4 regions of the Ruminococcus sp. RTP21484sp1_RTP21281st1_A8_RTP21281_210402 genome follow, and region 3 is predicted to be linked to each of the others. Evidence: riboswitches for the same ligand, from Rfam matches in the RefSeq annotation. Region 3 holds a riboswitch; each other region holds the start of a gene.

Region 1 (5,391 bases), on a different contig from region 3:
CCCTCCCCCTCCAGAACACCGTCTTTTAAAACATAAATCCGGTCGCAGTATGCAGCTGCAATGTTCAGATCATGAATTGCAGAGATCACGGTAACATCCAGATTCTTTACCAGCTTCATCAGCATGATCTGATGAGTGATATCAAGATGATTGGTAGGCTCATCCAGGATCAGGGCAGGCGTCTGCTGTGCAAGAGCTCTTGCAAGAATCACGCGTTGCTGCTCGCCTCCTGATAAAGTGGAAAAGCTGCGGTCTGCAAATTTGTCCATCTGAACGGTTTTCAGCGCTTCCTCTACGATCCGGTAGTCATCTGCATTGTCTCTTTCCAGAGTTTTTTTATGAGGCGCACGCCCCATCAAAACTACTTCTCTTGCGCTGAAATCAAAATTATAGTAATTGTGCTGGGCTACCACCGCCATTTTCTTTGCGGAGCTTTTTGCATTCATAGCATAAAGTTCTTCCCCATCAAGATATACAGCTCCGGAATCTGCCTTTAATACACGGTAAATACATTTCAGCAAAGTGGACTTTCCACTTCCGTTAGGTCCAATGATTCCCACCAATTCCTTATCTCTGGTTTCAATGGAAATTCCCTTAAGGATTTCTTTTGCCTGAAAATTTACCCGGATATTTTCTGTGGTTATTTTCATCCCTTTTTCCCTCCGAAACCATAAGATTTGCGAACCAGTAAATAGATAAAACAAGGCGCTCCAATAATGGAAACCAGAACACCGATAGGCATTTCTGAGTTTTTCAGGATCACACGGCACGCCACATCACACCAGATCAGAAAGGAACTTCCAAGCAGAGCACTAAGGGGAATCAGGCGGCAGTGATCTGTTCCAAACAAGATTCTTACCACATGAGGAATCACCAGACCTACAAAACCGATCACTCCGGCACAATACACGGCAAATCCTACCATCACAGAAGAAAGAATCAGATATGCAGTCCGAAATCTGTGCAGATCTGTTCCCAGGGTAATAGATACTTCATCGCCCAACAGCATCAGATTCAAATTCCTGTACTGCGTCCAGAAAAGCACTACACACACCAGCGTCACAGGAAGCATCACACTTACCCTTGACCAGTTGGCCCCGGCAAGACTTCCCATGGTCCATTTCATAACCTCTGTGGCACCATTTTTGTCATTTGTTATGTAGATCACAAAATTGGAAAAAGCAGAACAGACTGCGCTGATTGCCATTCCTGCAAGAATCAGCTTCGCCGATGTTGCTTTGCCTCCCATATTGGCAATTGCAATAACCGCAAAGGATGTGAGCATGGCTCCTATAAATGCGCAAAGCCCTACGGAGTTTCCTCCAAGGAAGCTGCCGATTCCAAGCATGATCGCCAGAGTTGCCCCGAAAGAAGCACCAGAAGAAATTCCAAGTACATAAGGATCTGCCAAAGGATTCTGCACAATTGCCTGCATGACCACGCCACACACAGAAAGAGCCATACCTACCGCCAGTGCTAGAAGAACCCTTGGAAGCCGGATCAGCCATACAACATCATGAATGGCCCCCTCAGAGTAGGAGGCCATACTTTTTATGTGGAATATTTTGTACAGAATCACGCTGTATACATCTTTCAATGACAGATCTGCATTTCCAAATGTAACAGCTGCCAGAATGGAAAAAAACAGAAATGCGGCAAGTCCCACAAGAGCTGTTGCATAGATAGATGAACGAAAAATTTTCTCTTTTTTCACTGTTTTTTCCTCAATATATCCATTCCACAATCCAATTAATCAATTGCAACATCTGGATATAATCCCTTAGCAAATGTTTCCACTCCGTCCTGGGTACGGGTTGCACTTGCGTACATTTCGCTGAGCATAATTGGATATACACGGCCATTCTTTACTGCGTCAAGGCTCTGGAGGGCTTCATCATCCTGGATCACGGCCATCTGGCTTTCCAGAACACTCTGTGGATCGTCACCTGCATATGGCATGTATACCACAAAGATCACATCCGGGTTTGCTGCAATAATGTCCTCTTTTCCAACGGTAGAAGCATCTGGATTTGCAAGAGTTGCACCTAACTTGGTTACCATATCTCCTCCGAGACTGCTTGCGCCATAGTTTGTAATGTCCTCACCAAGTGGCTCAAGAACCATTACTGTAGGTTTCTCTTCTACATCTTTTGTTGCCTCAAGTGTGTTGTCAATTACAGCTTTGATATCGTCAACAATTGCTTCTGCCTTATCCTGTACGTCAAAAATCTTACCAAGGTTCAGAATATCTGTATATTCATTTTCCAGTGTTCTCTCACCGCCTGGACGGGTATTAGAGTTATAATAAGTGTTGCAGCCTTTATCGATCCAGTTGGTTACATTTCCAAGGTTCTTATCAGAAAACAGGGAACTCCAGGAAAGGATCATATCTGGCTCCAGCATAGTGACAGTTTCAAGGGATGGGGTAAATTCATCAAGATAATTTGTTTTAGAAAATGCTTCTTTCAGATCATCCGGAACTTCGTTGTCAAGACCTGCAGTTGCAACAAGGCGGTCCTCAAGTCCAAGTGCCAGCATTGTCTCAATGCTGCCCTGATATACTGCGATAACCTTTTCCGGTGCTTTTTCATAGATGGTTTCGATCTCGTTTCCATCGTAATCATAGGTAGTGATGGTTAAAGGATACTCGGTTCTGGTCTCACCCTCAGAAGCATCCTCTTCCTCGGAAGCATCTGCAGTCTCTTCAGTCGGCTGGTTATCCTCTTTGATGGTCTCAGAGTCTGCACGCTCTGCTGCATATACTGCAGGCGCTGCGGACATGGTCATAGCAGCAACCATCATCATAGCCATGATTCTTGTAGTTAAAACTTTGTTTTTCATTTCTTTTCCTCTCTTTTCGTTTGTTTTCGTAACCGAAAAGATGGGGCTTCAAAAAGCGTCACTGCTACCCGTGACTTAAAAGGCACTTTTTACGGAAGCTCCTCTTCTTACCTTCGTCAAGCAGGTTTCCTGACTCGCAGGTAGTAACAGCATGGCTTCCCTTCTCACGCATATACGCAATGGTTTTCATAAGCCAGCCTTCCTGTATACAGTGGCCGCAACCGTTCAGGCGTTGCACCTGATTCCCTCTCACAGCGAAATCGCCGTTCACTTAACTGGTATTCAATTACTTCAACAGTCTAGCATATCTCTTCTTTAAAAACAACAATATTATTACCAATTTGCAAATTTTTTGGTCAATTATCTGGCAGTTTTTATATGCTCTACAAACAGCCTCCGAATGCTTTCGTATTCGCCAAGACCCTTCAAAACAGTTTCTACTTTATAGCCTTTCGCTCCGATCACATTTTTCCAGGAATCCGCTTCCTCCCCTGCCATATCATTCTTGGCATGGTCACCTGCCACGATCATAAATGGTGCGATCACAACTTTCTTGGCATCGCTTTTCTCCAGCTGGTTCAAAGCCTGGTCAATTTCCGGATAACCCTCTACGGTTGCCACGATCACATTTTCATATCCCATATCTTTGAATCTGTAATCAAGAGCGGCATAAACCGTATTTGCATAATGCTCTGTTCCATGACCCATAAGCACAAGTGCAGTCTTCTTATCCTGAATTACAGGAAATACATCTGTAATTGTTTTTACCACATATGCATTGTCTTCTTCTGTGGTAAGCAGCGGATTGCCGAATTTCACAGACTGGAAGTGATTAGCAGCTGCAAGAACGTCTGCTTTCATAAGATCGTTCTCCACTCCATTCATTACGTGAGTTGGCTGAACGATCACCTCTTCGATTCCGTCCTGTGCCATGCGCTCCATAGCTTCTTTCACGTTATCATAATGAATGTGATCCCGTTTTTCAATCTTCGCCAGGATCATCTTGCTTGTCCAGGCACGATAAATCCTGTACTGGGGAAAAGCGGCTCCAATTGTCTCTTCAATTGCGTCAATAGTCACTTTTCTGGTATCCTCATGGCTGGTTCCAAAGCTTACCACAAGAATTGCTTTCTTGGTGAGATTACCCATTCTCTTACCTCCATAGTTTTATTTTTACACTGTAATTATAAGGTAAAAATAAATTTTTTCAACTCAATTTTTAATAGCTTTAGCGTCTTGTCCTTCCTTTTTATTTATGGTAAATTTTACCTTGGAGGTGTTACTTTTATATGAATAAAGAAAATCAGTCTAAGATCATAGAACTTGTAAGACAGACAAAGCCACTGATCTTTCAGGAAATGACACATGAAAAGGTTACAGAAAAAGGAGCTGCAGATTACGTCACAAACGTAGATGTAGCTGTGCAGAAGTATCTGAAAGAGGCGCTTGGAAATGAATTTCCGGATATCGCACTGATTGCCGAAGAGAAAGAGAACCTTGGGCTGGATCCGGATAAATCATACTGGATTCTGGATCCCATTGACGGGACTACCAATCTGATCCGGGATTATCACTTAAGTGCAGTTTCTCTTGGGCTTTATGAAAATGGGGAAATTACTTTCGGTGTAGTTTATAATCCATTTACCGAAGAACTGTTCTATGGGGCAAAAGGGGAAGGTGCTTACCTGAATAGAGCTCCTATCCAGGTTTCTAATCAGCCGGAATTCAAGGACGCGGTAGTATCCTTCGGTTCTTCTCCTTATGAGAAAAACAGGGCAAAGGAATTGTTCCCGATATTTTATAATATCTTTATGAACTGTGCTGACTTCAGACGTACTGGTTCTGCTGCTCTTGATATCTGCTATGTGGCATGCGGAAGACAGCATGCTTATCTGGAGCAGAATCTGAAGCCTTGGGACTACAGTGGGGCTTCTATTATTTTAAGGGAAGCAGGCGGCGTCATCACAGACTGGGGAAATAAGGAGCTGCCTTATCTGGCTAACTCAGATATACTGGCTTGTGTGCCACAGTTCCGGGAGATTTTGCTGAAGCTTATAAATGCGTAACAAGGCTGCAGCCTGTTCTCAAAAGCTCTAAGTTCTCATATAAACACGCTCTAGCTCGTTGTCCGCAAAATGAAAGACACCACTTCAGATTTTTATACATATAAAATCTAATAAAAATTGTTAGGTTTTATAAACGATCTGTTAAGGTGTCTTTTTTATTTAAACATATCTGCTTATATTCTTCCGCTTTTATTCTGCTGTATATTCACGCACTCTCAAGGGAATACCTAGCTTCTCTGCCACCTTGCGGCTTTTCTCAACATTTTCCTCGCCAATGCAGTCTACGACCGTAAATTTTACATTTTCTGTATACTGTTTGCAATCTTCTGCAAATTTCAACATGGCATCAAATGCTTTTTCTCCATAGGCCGGACGCACTACTTCATTGTAGGACTTTGCGTCTGGCATGTTCAGACTGATAGAAACAATGTCTACAGCCTGACAGACTTCCCTGGCTATAGAACGCTTATTGATCAAGTCACCA
Region 2 (5,391 bases), on a different contig from region 3:
AATCTGGAAGAAGCTTAAAATAAACGGTATAGCCATTCAGGGAATGACCAAAGAGGAAGCCATTGACGCAATTTCAAAAGATTTTCAGGAAAAATATGAGAACACACAGATGACTATTACCCTGAACGGAAAGAACTTCAAGGTGTCTATCTATCCTGTTCTCGGCCTTAATGTAAAGTCAATTGTAGAAAGTGCCTATGCTCTTGGGCATAGTGCCTGGTTTACTCATGGAACCGACCGCATCGAACTGATGAACAGCAAGACAAAGGAAGAAGTCACCCTTATGCCGGAAGCCAGAAATAAAGACGAACTGGACAAGATTCTGGATGAGGCCGAAATTTCAAAGGGATCCACCACAATACAGACTTCCTGTGAACTTACAGATACAGAGCTGGTTATCACTAAGGGAAAAACCGGAATCGGTCCGGATATGGATGCATTGAAAGAAGCGATTCTAAAAGCAATTTCCATAGAAGATTATGAAGCTGTTATCGAATGTCCTACTATGAAGACACCGCCAGAGGAACTGGATCTGGAAGCCTATTATGAAAAAGTACATACAGATGCCACAGATGCTTCTCTGGGGGAAAATAATGAAATTATTCCGGCAGTTACCGGAATTTCATTTGATGTGAGGTCAGCTGCAAAGAAGCTGGAAAAAGCAAAAGAAGGGGCAAAGATTACCATCCCCCTTGAAATAACCCTGCCCGAAGTTTCTACAGAAGAGATAGAAGCCCTTCCTTATCTGAATCTTCTTGGTACTTATACTACATATGGCGGCGGTACCGAAAACCGTGTTGCCAATTTGAAGCTTGCCGTGGAAGCCTGTGATGGAGTGGAACTTCAGCCAGGACAGATTTTTTCCTACAACGATACTTTAGGTCCACGTACTGAGGAACGAGGGTACAGGGAAGCAACTGTAATTGTAGGAGGCGAACATGCCCAGGATATCGGAGGCGGAATCTGCCAGATTTCCACTACGTTGTTTATGGCATGCCTGCAGTCTGATCTGACCATTGTTGAGCGTCATAATCACGCTGCCCGAATTGATTATGTTGAGGATGGTCTGGACGCAGCAGTGGTGTGGGGAGGTCAGGATTTCCGTTTTCAGAATAATACTGCTTATCCAATTAAAATTGAAGCCTCTTACGATGAAAAAGAGGAAGCCGTAACGGTATCCATTTACGGAACCAAAACTGACAATAATACGGTAGAGATTACTACAGAGCATTCCGATCCAAACACCTGTAAAACCTACCGCAGTGTCTACGATGAGAATGGAACACTGCTCCGCACAGATGAAGTCGGGTACAGTAAATACAAGCAATAACCCTATAAATCTATTGATTTCGACATAACGGTCTGCTATAATGAGGTGAATTGAATAAATCCGTTTTCAGTGCCAGACATATCTGTCTGCTACAGCGTGCAGATTGTGGGAATATTTTTTCAACACGCTCTAAGAGGGAATCAGGTGAAAGTCCTGAACGATCCGGTCACTGTAAACAGGGAGTAGAATCCAGTGAAACCATTGGTATATTGCTGAGAAGGATGGATTCTGTGTTGATCTGTAAGTCAGGAAACCTGCTGAATTCGTTTAATGAAAGCTTCCGAAGAAAGTACTTCATTCTTATTAATATATTTGATAATACAATATATTGAATTTTTAGTGCCTGTTTTCTCAGAGGAAGCAGGCATTTTTTTGAAATAATCCTGTCAGGATTGCCCATTGTACAAACAGGCTCCAGAAGCAATTGGGATTTATTCAGATTATAAAATAATAGGAAGAATCGAGGAAAAAGAAATGAAAAGAAATTCAAAACGCTTTCTTGCACTGTTCCTTTCCGTCGCGATGACGGTCACTCCTGCTGTACTTACACAGGCAGAAAATGAGGATGCAAACGTACAGGTTTCTGTTACACCAACTCCAGAAACAGAGGCGGAGAAGACTGCTGTTGCTGCTGAGACTCCTGTGCAGGAGAACGCAACAGCTGAGGAAGAAAACACTGACACTACAGTAACTCCGGCAGCAGTGGATGCCTCTGCTGTGAAAGAGACACCTGCTGCTACAGAAACACCTGCCTCTGAGACCACTCCTGAGGTTACTGCATCACCTGCTGAAGAAAGCAAAAATGAAGAAGCAGAAACTCCACAGCCTACAGCTGCACCAGAGCCAACTGCTACTCCAGAGCCAACTGCAACCCCGGAGCCAACTGCCACTCCACAACCAACTGCAGCTCCAACCCAGGCACCATCTCAGAATGAAATTACAGACGCCGGAATCAAGCTTGAAAAAGAAAACGGTAATGAATTTGCAATGTTCGTAATCACCGGTTCCACAATAAAGGTTTCTGCGGACAAATATATAGTCACACTTTCTACTGCAAAACAGAATTATGACATGATCTATCTTGGCAGTTTCAATGACTCCGATAAAGAAGCAAATGCCATCAAAGGAGTTGAAAACAGTGCAGGAGGCTATACCTACACTTTTGAAGTTACTGCAAGCAAGGAAGCTCAGACAATAGCAGTCGTTCCTCATTCCAAGAAGAGCCAGAACTGGTACAAGGGTATATTGACGATTACCGTACCGGCAGTTCCAGGATATGGAGAGGCTGTTCCAACACCGGAACCAACTGTTTCTCCGGCGCCTACCGGAGCACCAGTTGAGACTCCGGCACCAACTGAAACTCCAGTGCCAAGCACAACTCCGGAAGCAACCACCACCCCAGAGCCAACAGCAACCCCTGCTCCAGGCAGCTGTGCAAGCGGAATTTATAATATTACAGTAAACTCCAGTTCATCTATGTTCCGTGTAATTGACTGTGTCCTTACTTCCAAAAACGGAAAAATGACAGCTGTTCTTACTTTAAGCGGAACTGGTTACGACTATCTATGTCTGGGAACAAAAGAAGAAGCTGCCGCAGCAGATTCCTCCACCTGGGTTCCATATGTGGCAGACGCAAATGGCAAATATACATATGAGATTCCTGTTGAAGCCCTGGACAATGGAATTGCAGTTGCTGCTTTTTCCCACAAAAACCAGATCTGGTATGACAGGATCCTGACTTTCCAGTCCAGCACTTTGAATAAGATAGGTGACGTACAGGATGATCCGCAGCCAGACACTGCTCCTGACACAACAATCACAGCAACTCCTGCACCCACTGCAAAACCAAATAAAAAACCGACAGCAACCCCTACACCAACAGCAACTCCAAAGCCAGACAAGAAACCGGAAGAGGAATCCAAATACGAATCTGACTTAAGCGGCGGAACAGTATCTGTAAACAGTTCTACTACATTAGCAGATGGAACCTATACTCCTGACAGCTTCTCCTGGTCTGGTGGTTCTGGAAAGGTCAGCATTTCCTGTAACAAAGTTACGGTAACAAATGGTCAGGCATATGCGACTATTGTATTCAGCAGTGAATATTACGGTTATGTAAAAGCCAATGGAAATAAATACTACGGTGCATGCGGCGGCGGAACTTCTACTTTCACAATTCCGGTAGCACTGAACCAGAATAATACGATCATTGGTATGACAACCAGAATGTCCCAGCCTCATGAAATCACTTACACCATTTATATCGCTTTAAAGGGTGCAAACGATCCGAAGAAAACAGACAAGGATAACCCGGCAGATGACAACAGCATGCTTTCCACAGGAAACAAGAAGCTGGATGATTCTGCACCAGAGATCACAGGTCTTGAGTATAAAGACGAAACTACTCTTGAGCATGCAAAATACTTTAAGCTTTATCACTACGCAAAGGGCATTACCCTTCTTGAAGTAGATATGACAACAGATACTGCAAGAAAACCGGAAACTGTTGATTCCGGAAAAGAAAATGCAAAAACAGAAGCTGCTGATTCCCAGGAACTTACAGGTACAGAAAAGCTCTACATGGGCAATGTTGTAAAATACCTGATCGTACCTGAGGGTGCTGTTATCCCTGCAGGACTTGATAAAGATGTAATCGTGATCAACCAGCTGGTAGAATCTGCTTATGTGGCTTCCACAGATGCTCTTAACATTTTGGATAAGCTTGATCTTACAGACAAAGTTACTGCTCTTGGAATGGAAAAAGAGGACTGTACGGTAGACAGCCTTACAGCTGCTCTGGAAGATGGTTCCGTAACTTTTGCAGGAAAAGATGAAGATACAGATTACAAAGCTCTTGTAAAGAGTCAGTGCGGTATTTCTATCCTTTCTTCTGATATTCTCCCGACAAAGGAAGCAGACACAGAAGCAAAAGAAAACCTTCTGAAAGATTCCGCAGAGAAATATTCCACTCTGAAAATCCCGTTTATCGTGGACCGTTCTGCAGATGAAAAGGATGACAATGCAAAAGCTGAGTGGGAAAAAGCTTACGAAGCAATTTTTGTAACTGATGAGGAAGAATAAATTATTATTCTTCACCATATGCACAGTAGCAAGAATAATCAGCAGGAGAAAATAAAAATGTATGACAAAAAGCTGAAATATAAAATTTTAAGTATTTTTGCAGCAACAGTTATGACATTTACTGCCATTACTCCGGTATGGGCAGAAGAGGAGAACCTGGAAGCAGATGCTTCCGGGGAGACTTCTTTTGACACATCAGAAAAAAATGCTGCACCTGAAATTGCAGGTCTGACCTATGAATCCGCCATGGATCTGTCTTTTGCAGAATGCTTTGATGTGTATTATTATAATGACGGTTACAAACTTCTGGACATCCATGATGATGCCAGATATCTGATCGTCCCAGAGGGCAAAGAGGCACCCGATGATCTGGATCCTGAAATCCAGATCCTTCAGCAGCCACTTGACACCATCTACATGGCAGCCACTTCCCCAATGGCATTGTTCGATGCAATCGGAAGTGTAGACTCCATCAAGCTGTCAGGTCTCGATGCTTCCGGCTGGTATATCCAATCAGCAGCTGATGCTATCAATAACGGCGAAATGACTTTTGCGGGAAAATACGATGAACCGGATTACGAACTTCTGGTAGGTGACGACTGTGATCTTGCAATAGAGTCTACCATGATCCTTCATGCACCGAAGGTACAGGAGATGATCGAAACTCTTGGAATTCCTGTTTTCACCGACCGCTCCAGCTATGAGAGCCAGCCCCTTGGACGTACAGAGTGGATCAAGCTTTATGGCGCAATGATGAACAAAGAAGAGGAGGCAAAGACCTTTTTTGACCAGCAGGCACAGGTTATTGAGAAGCTAAAGGACTTTACAAATACGGAAAAAACAGTTGCGTTTTTCTACATCAATACCAGCGGTTCTCCTGTAGTACGTAATCCTAAAGATTATATTTCCAGTATGATCGAGATTGCCGGTGGAAGAAATGTATTCGCAGATCTTCAGGATGACAGTGGAAAAACTTCCGT
Region 3 (5,391 bases):
TATGGAAGAGAACCAGTGGAAACGCCGGTTCTCTTTTTTTATGCTATAGGAAATTACGTTGGAATTCCCTATAGCATAAAAAAGCCCTGCCGGGCAGGATCCAGAAGCGGCGGAAAGGTAGATGTCGCTTATAGCGACCCGCCGCAGGCGGAGAATCCTGCAAAGCAGGATTCTTTCTTGTGGAAAAAAGCTTAATTCAAACGAATATATTACGAAATGTTACAGAAATTTAAAATTTATTGCAAATTAGGGTTGAAATCTTTGCAAGGGTGTGTTAATATGTAGCAAGATTGAATGAAATATTGCAAACATATTACAAATTAAGTTATTTTAGATTATCAAAATGATTAACGAGGGTGATGAAACATGAAGAAAAGAATTGTATGTCTGACACTGGCAATTTTAATGTGCGGCTCACAGGCTGTAAGCGTAATGGCTGACCGTGAGAGTGACTTAAGAGAAGAGCAGGCTTGGACAAGTCAGCAGCTGGATGCTACATATGCACGTATGAGTGCTCTGTGGGATCAGAAGCAGCAGCTTGAGAGTCAGATCGAATCTTTGAATTCTGATCTTGTAAATGTGATGGTTTCCATTCAGACTCTTGAGAATGATATCGCTTCCAAGGAAGCAGAAATTGAAAAAACACAGGGCGACCTGACCAAGGCACAGAATGCCAAGGATAAACAGTACAGCGCCATGAAGAAACGTATCCAGTATCTTTATGAAAAAGGTGGAAATAATGCATGGTTCCAGATGATGTTAAATGCAGATAACCTTGCAGACCTTCTTACCAGAGCTGAGTATACACAGCAGATGTATGAGCAGGACAGAGAGAGCCTTCAGAAATATGCAAGAACAATTGAAGAGGTTCAGAAGTTAGAAGAACAGTATGAGCAGGAGAAGGCTGATTTTGAGACCATGAAGGAAGAATATGAGGCTCAGCAGTCTAACCTTCAGTATCAGTTGGATGTAACCCGTGCGAACAGTGCTGATTGCGAGAACGAGATCGCATATGCACAGCAGCAGGCTACTGAGTATGCGAACCTTCTGGAACAGCAGCAGGCAGAAATTGAGCAGCTTGAGGCAGAACGTATTGCAGCAGAAGAAGAGGCAAGACGTCAGGCAGAGGCAGAGGCCGCAGCAGCTGCAGCAGCCCAGGAAGCAGCTCAGAATGGAGATAATTCTTCAGAAGATGTTCAGTATGATGAAGATGGAAATGTTGTAAGTGGTTCTTCTGATGGATCTTCTGATTATGAATATGATGAGTATGGTAATGTAATTGATACTGACAATACAGTTGATTACAATTCCGAGGCAAGCAGCTCCGACAGTTCCTCAGATAGTTCTTCTGACAGTTCATCAGCCAGCAGTTCTTCAGGTTCCGGCTCTTCTGTTGTATCCTATGCAACACAGTTTGTTGGAAACCCATATGTATGGGGTGGAACAAGCCTTACCAGTGGTGCTGACTGCTCTGGCTTTGTGCAGAGTGTATATGCAAACTTTGGCGTAAGTCTTCCAAGAACATCTTATGAGCAGCAGAATGCCGGATATGAAGTATCCTATGCGGATGCTCAGCCAGGCGACCTGATCTGCTATGGCGGACATGTTGCAATTTATATGGGAAATGGACAGATTGTCCATGCATCCAATGCCAGAGATGGCATCAAGGTCAGCGATAATGCTGCATACAGAACGATTACTTCTGTAAGACGTCTTGTGTAATCTGAATAAATGAATTTGTGAGCCCTTTCCGGAGATGAAAATCCGGAAGGGGCTTTTTACTGAAAATAATGTGGAAAAGTAAAGAAAAAAGAAGTATAGTAAGAATAAAAGTATTGTCTGAAAATCGTAACATAAATATTTCGTATAGCCAGATGAGAGGTGGAGAAAAATGCTTAGCCATTATCAGATGAAGGAAATTCCATATTTAAGAATATTAGGAAGAACGAATGGCAGTCTGGAACCGGTAACACTATTTTGGACCGCTTCCGGAATTGAACTGAATGTAAAAGCAACAGAAATATGGGTGAAAATCCGCTCCGATTATGATGTTTTTGAGCCATGGGTGGATGTGATCGTAGACGGCGTATTGTCCCAACGGCTTATGGTAAATAAGGGAGAACAGGAAATCTGCCTTTTCCGTAATATGGAAAGGGATAAGGTAAGAAATGTAAAGCTTCTTCGTGATACCCCTGCGTTTCCCACAGATGAAAAAACATTGCTTCAGCTTCTGGAGGTTGAAACTGACGGTGAGTTTTTACCTCTTGAAACACCAAAGCTCAGATTGGAGGTAATAGGGGACAGCATTACCTCTGGTGAGGGCGGCAGCGGTGCAGGAGAAGAAATGACATGGAATTCCTTTTGCTTCAATGCCGTGGATAATTATGCATATATGGCAGCAAAAGAACTGGGCGCGGTGTACAATTGCATCAGTCAGAGCGGCTGGGGCGTTTTCTGTTCCTGGGAAGGCAATGAGCAGCAGGCAATCCCGCTATATTATGAGCAGGTGTGCGGTCTTTTAAATGGAGAAAGAAACAAACAACTGGGTGCTATGGAAAAATGGGATTTCCAGAAGTTTCAGCCTGATGTGATCGTGGTGAATCTGGGGACAAACGACAGCAGCGGCACGAAGAATATGGACAGGGTTGGAAAGGCTGTGGAAGACTTTTTGAGAAAACTGCGCGTATGTAATCCGGAAAGCTATATTCTGTGGTGTTATGGAATGCTTGGAGATGAGATTTTGCCTACGCTTGAGAAAGCGGTGGGGAATTATAAAAGAAAAACAGGGGATGAGCGCGTGGAATTTGTGAGGCTTCCGGATACACAGGAAGGAGAATTTGGATCAAGGCAGCACCCTGGGCACAGATCTCATGAAAAAACAGCGAAAATCCTGGTGGAGAAGATTCTGGAGAAGCTGACGCTGCTGTTCACGCCGTGACAGCACCATCAGGTTGATAAAAAAATAACAAAAAATCCTTTCAAAGGGTTGACAAAGACAGTGACCGGTGGTAATATGATGTCAGTATAATTCCATAGTGAACATATTAAGTGCTGACAGCTATAAGCTGGCAGAAAGAGGGAATCAGGTGAGAAACCTGAGCGATCCGGTCACTGTAACAGAGGAGCGAATCTCATAGTCCATTGTGCTTACGCATGAGAAGGAGAGAGGAAGTGATGATTCTGGAGCCAGGAAACCTGCTTGGTATGGCGAGGTTAAACTTCCGATGAAAGTGTAACAACCAGTTTTGGGGAATCCGCAGCCCTGAGATGTTGTCCGCTTTTGTGAGTGGACATTTTTTATGGAATGATCGCCTGTTCAGAAGAATTATACAGATTAAATGGCAGGCGATACTACTTCGGATGAAACCGTTCCCTCCGCGTATATATGAACGGATCATATTCTACCCCGGAGTAGCATCGCTCCCTCTTAAATAATGATGATTCAGAAGCCGCATATGCGGTATTTTTTTTACACTTTTCCTGAGCCTGTTTGTAGAATTATTCCCGTAATCTCCTGCAGGGTGTGACGCACATCTTACAGAAAGCCTTTTTTAAACACGCTCTGGCCGTATTCTATTCCTGTAAGCGGGATTCTTTTTTTGCATTTGATTTTGGGGCATTACGAAATAGAATATAAAGAATATTTTGTTTTGAGCTGTATGAGATAAGGAGAGAAATATGGAGAAAAAATATTGGGAAGATAAAGAATACGCTTATTTCAGTCATAAGAAATGTGAGTATTTTCCATGCCATAAAGGAGCTGATCCAGAGGACTTTAACTGTCTGTTCTGCTATTGCCCGCTTTATGCCCTTGGAGACAAATGCGGCGGAAATTTCAAATATAATGAGAAGGGATTTAAAGATTGTACGAATTGTCAGCTCCCTCATAAGAAGAAAAACTACGGTTATGTGACAGGAAAATATCAGGAACTTGCTGCGATGATGCAGAAAGTAAGAGAAGCAGATCATAAAAATGAAAATGAGTAATCAAAGAAATAAGTATAAAAAACTCTCCGGAATATATACGAAGTTAAGCTTACGTATTTATATTTCTCGGAGAGTTTTTGCGTAATGCAAAATTCCATTGGAATTCTGCAAGCTGGATCCTTTTTATCGTATGCTTAACAGCATCTTTAATTTCGGAATCTGGTTGTTAAGAATCAGACCCTCTGGAAACATAGCATTATGAACGAAATCAGCGGCATAAGTGAAGTCTCCAATATGCTCTGTTCCATGACTGTCACTGGAAAGAACGATTGGAACCAGATACTTCCGGCAGCAGGACAGGATCTGCGCGCAGTTGGCATGGGTGTCGCCCCGATATCCGTAAGGCGCCAGGGAAGCTTCGTTGATCTCAAGGAGAACACCGTTTTCACCGGCAGCCTTTACAACTGCGTCGTAATCTATGTCATACTGGGGATTATCAATGTGTCCCAGGATCTTTATAACCGGATTCTTCATTACGTTCAGAAAAGCAGCAGTATTTTCTTCCCTGGTCTTTGGCCGGAAATTCTGATAATGCATGCTGGCGATTGCGTAGTCCAGCTTATCAAGAAGCTCCTGTGGCAGATCTGTTTTTCCATCGGTATCCAGAATGTTCAGTTCAATTCCATATAATAATTCCACATCGAACCGCTTCCTGGGCGAATAGATCAGGCTTCGGAAATAAGAAGAAGTTCCGGCAGCCAGAGTGGCTGGTCCGTGGTCTGTGATTCCAAGAAGCTTCAGCCCTTTTTGAGAAGCAGCCTTTGCCATGTCGCTGATGGTGCAGGTTGTGCCGTGTCCGCTGGCAATGGAATGTGTGTGTATATCAGAAAGATACATAAAATCATCTCCTAGTCAAGATTACGTGAATATATGCAGCTGGTAATTTCACTATAAAAGTGTTTTGAAAAGCCATTTACAGTTAACTTTAGTATGCCAGAGGGTAAAAAGCATGTCAATCATAAATAAGAAAAAACAGAGAAAACAAATAAAAACAACATTGTAGTACAAGAAAAACCACATATAGCATGCAGAGAAGTGTTGCTTTTTGTTGACACTTGGAAATCAGAAAGGTATAATCAAATTAGAAAATAAAAACTCTTTATTCAGGAGGAGAAAATGGGATACACAGATAATATGTCTCCGGAAATGAAACAGAGAATTGTACAGGAGCTTGTGCCAGGCAAGCAGATTTCCCTGGCACATATCATTGCCAATCCGGATAAGATTCTTTACACCAAGCTGGGTCTTGATCCGTCGCTGGACTACTCAAGAGCGGCCATTGGGATCATGACTGTAAGTCCGGCAGAAACTGCTATCATTATGGCAGATATTGCGATGAAATCATCTGGCATTGAACTGGGGTTTGTTGACCGTTTCAGCGGAAGCCTGATCATCACAGGTACT
Region 4 (5,391 bases), on a different contig from region 3:
CCATCCACCGGGATGTTTTCACCAGGGCGAACAACAAAGGTGTCACCTTTTACAACCTGGTCAATGGGAACGGTGGCTTCCTGGCCGTTTCGGATGACAACGGCAGTCTTGGGAGCAAGCTTCATAAGACCTTTTAAGGCATCCGTGGTCTTGCCCTTGGAACGGGCTTCCAGCATTTTTCCAACGGTGATCAGGGTCAGGATCATAGCGGCAGATTCGAAATAGAATTCCATCATGTAGTGCATGACAAGTTCGGAATTGCCGTCAACCTGGGCTCTGGTCATGGCGAACAGGGCGTAGACACTCCATACAAAGGAGGCCATGGAGCCGAGAGCTACCAGGGTATCCATGTTCGGAGAGCGGTGCCACAGACTCCTGAAGCCACTGATGAAAAATTTCTGATTGATGACCATGACGATTCCTGCAAGAAGCAGCTGTACAAGTCCCATGGCGATATGGTTGCCATCAAACCAGGATGGCAGCGGCCATCCCCACATCATGTGTCCCATGGAAAAGTACATCAGCACCAGAAGAAAACCTACTGAGGCAATAAGCCGTTTCCTGAGGAGTGGCGTTTCGTGATCTTCCAAGGCTTTCTCAGCATCGGAAACGGATTCCGTCTGACCGGAAGCACCCTTCAGGCTGCAGCCGTATCCGGCTTCTTCTACAGCTGAGACAATGGCAGAGGCTGAGGCAGTTCCTTCCACTCCCATGGAATTGGTAAGCAGGCTTACGGAGCAGGAAGTAACTCCCGGAACCTTGTTTACCGCTTTTTCCACACGGGCGCTGCAGGCTGCACAGCTCATGCCGGTGACGTTGTATTGTTCCATAATAAATTCCTCCTTCGAATACAGTGTTTCGATACCAACGGATTGCTCTGCGCATTCGTACCTCCGCAGGCAGGTACACATTCGGAATGCGCTGGTATCTCACTTCATTAGCTTCTGCAAAGTTGCAACCAGCTCATCAATGGTTTCGTCTTTACCATCACGGATATCTCTTGCCACACAGGTTCGGATATGATTGGCGAGAAGTTCCTTATTAAATGCATTCACAGCAGCATTTACAGCTGCTGACTGAATAAGAATATCGTTGCAGTAAGCGTCATTCTCCAGCATTCCTATAATCCCCCTTATCTGGCCTTCAATACGTTTCAGACGGTTTACCAGCTTCCTGCGCTCTGCTTCGGAACGATCGGTGTGCTTGGTACAACAGCAGGAACAGACCTTCTTGGTAGGTTCCTGGCTGGAAAGAGTTGCAGGATCGGCTGCGGTGTGGCTGCAGCAGGATTCGGATTTATAATCAGCTGTCATAGGCGGACTCCTTTCCTTATATACCCCTTAGGGGTATGTATTTGATGAAACCAATATATACCCTGGCGGGGTATTTGTCAATAAGTAATTCACAGAAAACCTGAGAATTGCGGCGCGAAACCATGCGAAAGCATGATTCCTGTGTATCGCGAAGCGTGTTGCTATGAACGGAGTGAATAGTAATCTGTTTGAAAAATTATTCCCGCAATCTGCACGCCCCACTTTGCGGTATATTTTGCCCGAATTCAGTTGCCGTAGCCCGCTACGGCGCCCTCATCAGGACAAAATCTCCCACAAATTGTGACGCACATCTTGCAGAAAGCCTTTTTCAAACATACTCTAGTTCATAAAAAATACATAAAAAGTTCATAAAAAATATATAATAATATGGTACATATTAAATATCCGAGTCGAATATGTATAATGGTTATAGCGCGAAGGTTGCATCATGAACATGATGCGCAAAAGAGAATCCGGTGAGAGTCCGGAACGATGCCGTCACTGTGTAAGGGAACTGCTTCAGAGCCCACTGGGAAACCGGGAAGGGGGAGCAGTGTTGACCGAAGTCAGGAGAACTGCCTTGGCGTGGAATCTTAGGTCTGCGGTACACAGAACCTGTATTCTCATAACGATACATGAATATTTCCTGAATGTTTTTTGGAAGAAAAGTGTGTATATGAGAATGTGTGCAGTCGCAGAAAATGCGGCTGTTTTTATGCAATGGGAGATTGGTGATAGATTTCCCATGGGATTCTTTATACGTGATTCTATCCGGAAATACAAAAAAAAAGAGGAAAAAGAAATGAAAAGAAAATCTTTATTAGCAATCCTTCTTGCAGCTTCTATGGCAGCAAGCATGACAGCAGCAACAGCAACTGTTGCATTTGCAGAGACAGAGGAAGCAGCAGAGGAGACAACAGACGATGCTGAGACAGCTGATGATGCTGAGGCAGCTGACGATGCTGAAGCAGCTGATGATGCTGAGACAACAGACGATGCAGAAGCAGCTGATGACACTGCAGATGCAGATAAGGAAGCGGCTGATAAAGTAGCAGCACTTATCGATGCTATTTATGTTCAGGAGAGAACAGATGATACAGATGAGCAGTGCAAGGAAGCTAAAGAAGCATGGGATGCCCTTACAGATGCTCAGAAAGAGCTTGTAGAGGGAGAAGAGGCAAGTCCAGAGTATTTCGGACGTGACACAGGTGATGCTTCCAAGGATGATCCGCGTAATCAGGACGAGATCGGTGAGAATGAGCTTCTTGTAGTAAGCTTTGGTACTTCCTTTAACGACAGCCGTGCAGAGGATATCAAAGGAATCGAGGATGCTCTTGCAGAAGCATTCCCGGATTGGTCTGTAAGAAGAGCATTTACCGCTCAGATCATTATCAACCATGTACAGGCAAGAGATGATGAGAAGATTGATAACATGCAGCAGGCACTTGACCGTGCAGTAGCAAACGGTGTTAAGAATCTTGTAGTTCAGCCTACACATCTTATGCATGGTGCTGAGTACGATGAGATGGTAGAAGCTATTGATGCTTACAAAGATAAATTTGAATCTGTAGCAATCGCTGAACCAATGCTTGGTGAGGTTGGCGATGACGCTACCGTTATCAACGATGACAAAGCTGCTGTTGCTCAGGCAATCACAGATGAAGCTGTAAAAGAAGCTGGATATGACAGCATGGAAGCAGCTGCAGAAGATGGAACCGCATTTGTATTCATGGGACATGGTACTTCCCATACAGCAAACGTTACATATGACCAGATGCAGACACAGATGGATAACCTTGGATTCACAAACGCATTCATCGGTACTGTAGAAGGTGAGCCAGAGGATACAGCTTGTGATGAAGTTATCAATAAAGTAAAAGATGCCGGATTCAAGAAAGTAATCCTTCGTCCGCTTATGGTTGTTGCTGGTGACCATGCAAACAATGATATGGCTGGTGATGATGATGACTCCTGGAAGAGCATGTTCGAGGCTTCTGGAGATTTCGATGAGATTGACTGCCAGATCGAAGGTCTTGGAAGAATTGACGCTGTTGAGCAGCTTTATGTAGCTCATACTCAGGCAGCTATTGATTCCATCGCGAAATAATTATCCTGGTATAAATTGTTATTGCAACAGAACAAAAGCAGCTGCTCCTACACTGTGGGGCAGCTGTTTGAGTAATAAAACAAATACGGCACACACAAGTGTACCGTAAATAAAGAAAAAGCAAGGAGAGTTATTATGAAACGTTCATTAGTCATTTTATTAACAGCTGTAAGTATTTCCGCTATGACAGCAGGAACTGCATTCCCGGCATTTGCAGAAGCCACAGAGGCTGAGGCAGAGGAAACCACAGATGGTGCAGAGAATGCCGCAGACAGCGAACTTGAAGACGGTGTTTATGGTGTAGAGTTTGACACAGACAGCAGTATGTTCCATGTAAATGAGGCTTGCAACGGAAGAGCTACCCTCACTGTAAAGGATGGTAAAATGACCGTTCATATTACTCTCGTTTCCAAGAATATTGAGAATGTTTTTCTTGGAACAGCAGAGGATGCACAGAAAGACGGTGCCGAACTGATTCAGCCTACTATTGATAAGGTAACTTACAGCGATGGCATGACAGAGGAGGTTTATGGATTCAATGTTCCGGTAGAGAAGCTGGATGAAGAATTTGACCTGGCAATTATTGGTAAAAAGGGCAAATGGTATGACCATAAGGTAAGCGTTACGGATGTGCAGGAGCAGACTGAGGAAGAAAAAAAAGCAGTTGAGATCGGTGAGGAAGAGAAAAGTGAAGATGCTGATACAACTACAGATGCAGCTGCCGAGGAAGAGAATAAGGATTGATCAATAATCTGAAAGGGACATCACATGAGCGAAAACGGTTCATGTGATGTCCCTTTTTATATTTATTTTGTTTTGCCCTCTCCGGCAAAATATTCTTTTGTAAGCTTCACAACTGTACCGGAAAGCAGGAACAAAGCAATCAGGTTGGGAATTGCCATAAGACCGTTAAATGTCTCTGCAATGCTCCACATCAGTCCAAGGTTGGCAGTTGCGCCAAGGATGGCAACCAGGGAATAAATAACCATAAATGGTTTGATCACTTTTTCAGAGAACAGGAACTCAATGCAACGGGCACCGTAAAGTCCCCATCCGACTGCTGTGGAAAAAGCGAAGCAGCACATGGCAACTGCTGTAAAAATGGATACCCAGCTTCCATATGTAGAAGTAAATCCAAGGATCGTAAGCTCTGCGCCAGCTGCTTTTCCATAATCAACAGCAACGCCGCTGCAAAGGATAACCAGTGCAGTCAGTGTACAGATCACGATGGTATCTGTAAAGACTTCGAAAATACCGAACATACCCTGTTTTACAGGCTTTTTGGTATCTGCACACGCATGGGCAATAGATCCGGTACCAAGACCAGCCTCGTTAGAGAAGATACCACGGGAAACACCTTTTTTTAAACTGGTGAACATACTTAAAACAATGCCGCCTGTTACAGCTCTAGGCTGAAATGCCCCTCTGAAAATAGAAGCGAATACAGCTGGTACATTCTGAATGTTCAGAAGGATAACTCCCAGTCCGAGAAGAATGTAAAGCAGAGCCATAAATGGAACCAGCTTTTCGGTAACATGGCCAATTCGTTTGATTCCGCCAAGAAGGATCATGGCAATTAGAATGGCAATTATGATTCCGATGATCAGGTTGGAAGTGGAAACGGCGCTTTCGCTGATCACGTTATAATTCAGCAATGCAGAATTGATCGCAGTGGTGATAGTGTTGACCTGTGTGGCGTTGCCGGTACCAAATACAGTGAGCACGCCGAATGCTGCGAACAGATAAGCCAGCCAATGCCATTTTTTGCTAAGCCCGTTCTTGATGTAATACATGGGACCGCCTACCAGTTCGCCGTTGGCATTGATCTCGCGGTAGTGTACCGCCAGGGTGACCTCAGCATATTTGGTACACATGCCAAACAGTGCAGAAACCCACATCCAGAATATGGCTCCGGGACCGCCGATTGCGATAGCACCTGCTACACCGGCAATATTGCCAGTACCGACCGTG

Evidence for each region. A riboswitch is a leader RNA that binds a small molecule or an ion and turns the genes downstream of it on or off. The one in region 3 is predicted to bind cobalamin.
Region 1: linked by a shared signal. The riboswitch ahead of AB5170_RS11755 (ABC transporter substrate-binding protein) and the one ahead of AB5170_RS06515 (cysteine-rich small domain-containing protein) in region 3 are both predicted to bind cobalamin.
Region 2: linked by a shared signal. The riboswitch ahead of AB5170_RS14290 (hypothetical protein) and the one ahead of AB5170_RS06515 (cysteine-rich small domain-containing protein) in region 3 are both predicted to bind cobalamin.
Region 4: linked by a shared signal. The riboswitch ahead of AB5170_RS21385 (sirohydrochlorin cobaltochelatase) and the one ahead of AB5170_RS06515 (cysteine-rich small domain-containing protein) in region 3 are both predicted to bind cobalamin.

The regions. Positions count from the first base shown of each region.
Region 1 covers NZ_JBCPGE010000022.1:8,632-14,022, forward strand. Annotated here, with positions in the region: gene AB5170_RS11745 (ABC transporter ATP-binding protein) at 1-650, opposite strand, end outside; gene AB5170_RS11750 (iron ABC transporter permease) at 647-1,714, opposite strand; gene AB5170_RS11755 (ABC transporter substrate-binding protein) at 1,750-2,841, opposite strand; cobalamin riboswitch at 2,943-3,131, opposite strand; gene AB5170_RS11760 (sirohydrochlorin cobaltochelatase) at 3,202-3,990, opposite strand; gene AB5170_RS11765 (inositol monophosphatase family protein) at 4,131-4,907, shown strand; gene AB5170_RS11770 (TIGR04100 family radical SAM protein) at 5,097-5,391, opposite strand, start outside.
Region 2 covers NZ_JBCPGE010000030.1:847-6,237, reverse strand. Annotated here, with positions in the region: gene AB5170_RS14295 (VanW family protein) at 1-1,330, shown strand, start outside; cobalamin riboswitch at 1,434-1,607, shown strand; gene AB5170_RS14290 (hypothetical protein) at 1,805-4,411, shown strand; gene AB5170_RS14285 (ABC transporter substrate-binding protein) at 4,469-5,391, shown strand, end outside.
Region 3 covers NZ_JBCPGE010000010.1:8,804-14,194, reverse strand. Annotated here, with positions in the region: gene AB5170_RS06525 (NlpC/P60 family protein) at 367-1,722, shown strand; gene AB5170_RS06520 (GDSL-type esterase/lipase family protein) at 1,892-2,938, shown strand; cobalamin riboswitch at 3,030-3,218, shown strand; gene AB5170_RS06515 (cysteine-rich small domain-containing protein) at 3,679-3,987, shown strand; gene AB5170_RS06510 (phosphatase) at 4,111-4,824, opposite strand; gene AB5170_RS06505 (BMC domain-containing protein) at 5,104-5,391, shown strand, end outside.
Region 4 covers NZ_JBCPGE010000073.1:2,010-7,400, forward strand. Annotated here, with positions in the region: gene AB5170_RS21365 (heavy metal translocating P-type ATPase) at 1-830, opposite strand, end outside; gene AB5170_RS21370 (metal-sensing transcriptional repressor) at 930-1,313, opposite strand; partial or broken gene AB5170_RS21375 (DUF6783 domain-containing protein) at 1,475-1,585, opposite strand; partial or broken gene AB5170_RS21380 (DUF6783 domain-containing protein) at 1,562-1,663, shown strand; cobalamin riboswitch at 1,735-1,911, shown strand; gene AB5170_RS21385 (sirohydrochlorin cobaltochelatase) at 2,116-3,420, shown strand; gene AB5170_RS21390 (hypothetical protein) at 3,556-4,164, shown strand; gene AB5170_RS21395 (sodium:alanine symporter family protein) at 4,227-5,391, opposite strand, start outside.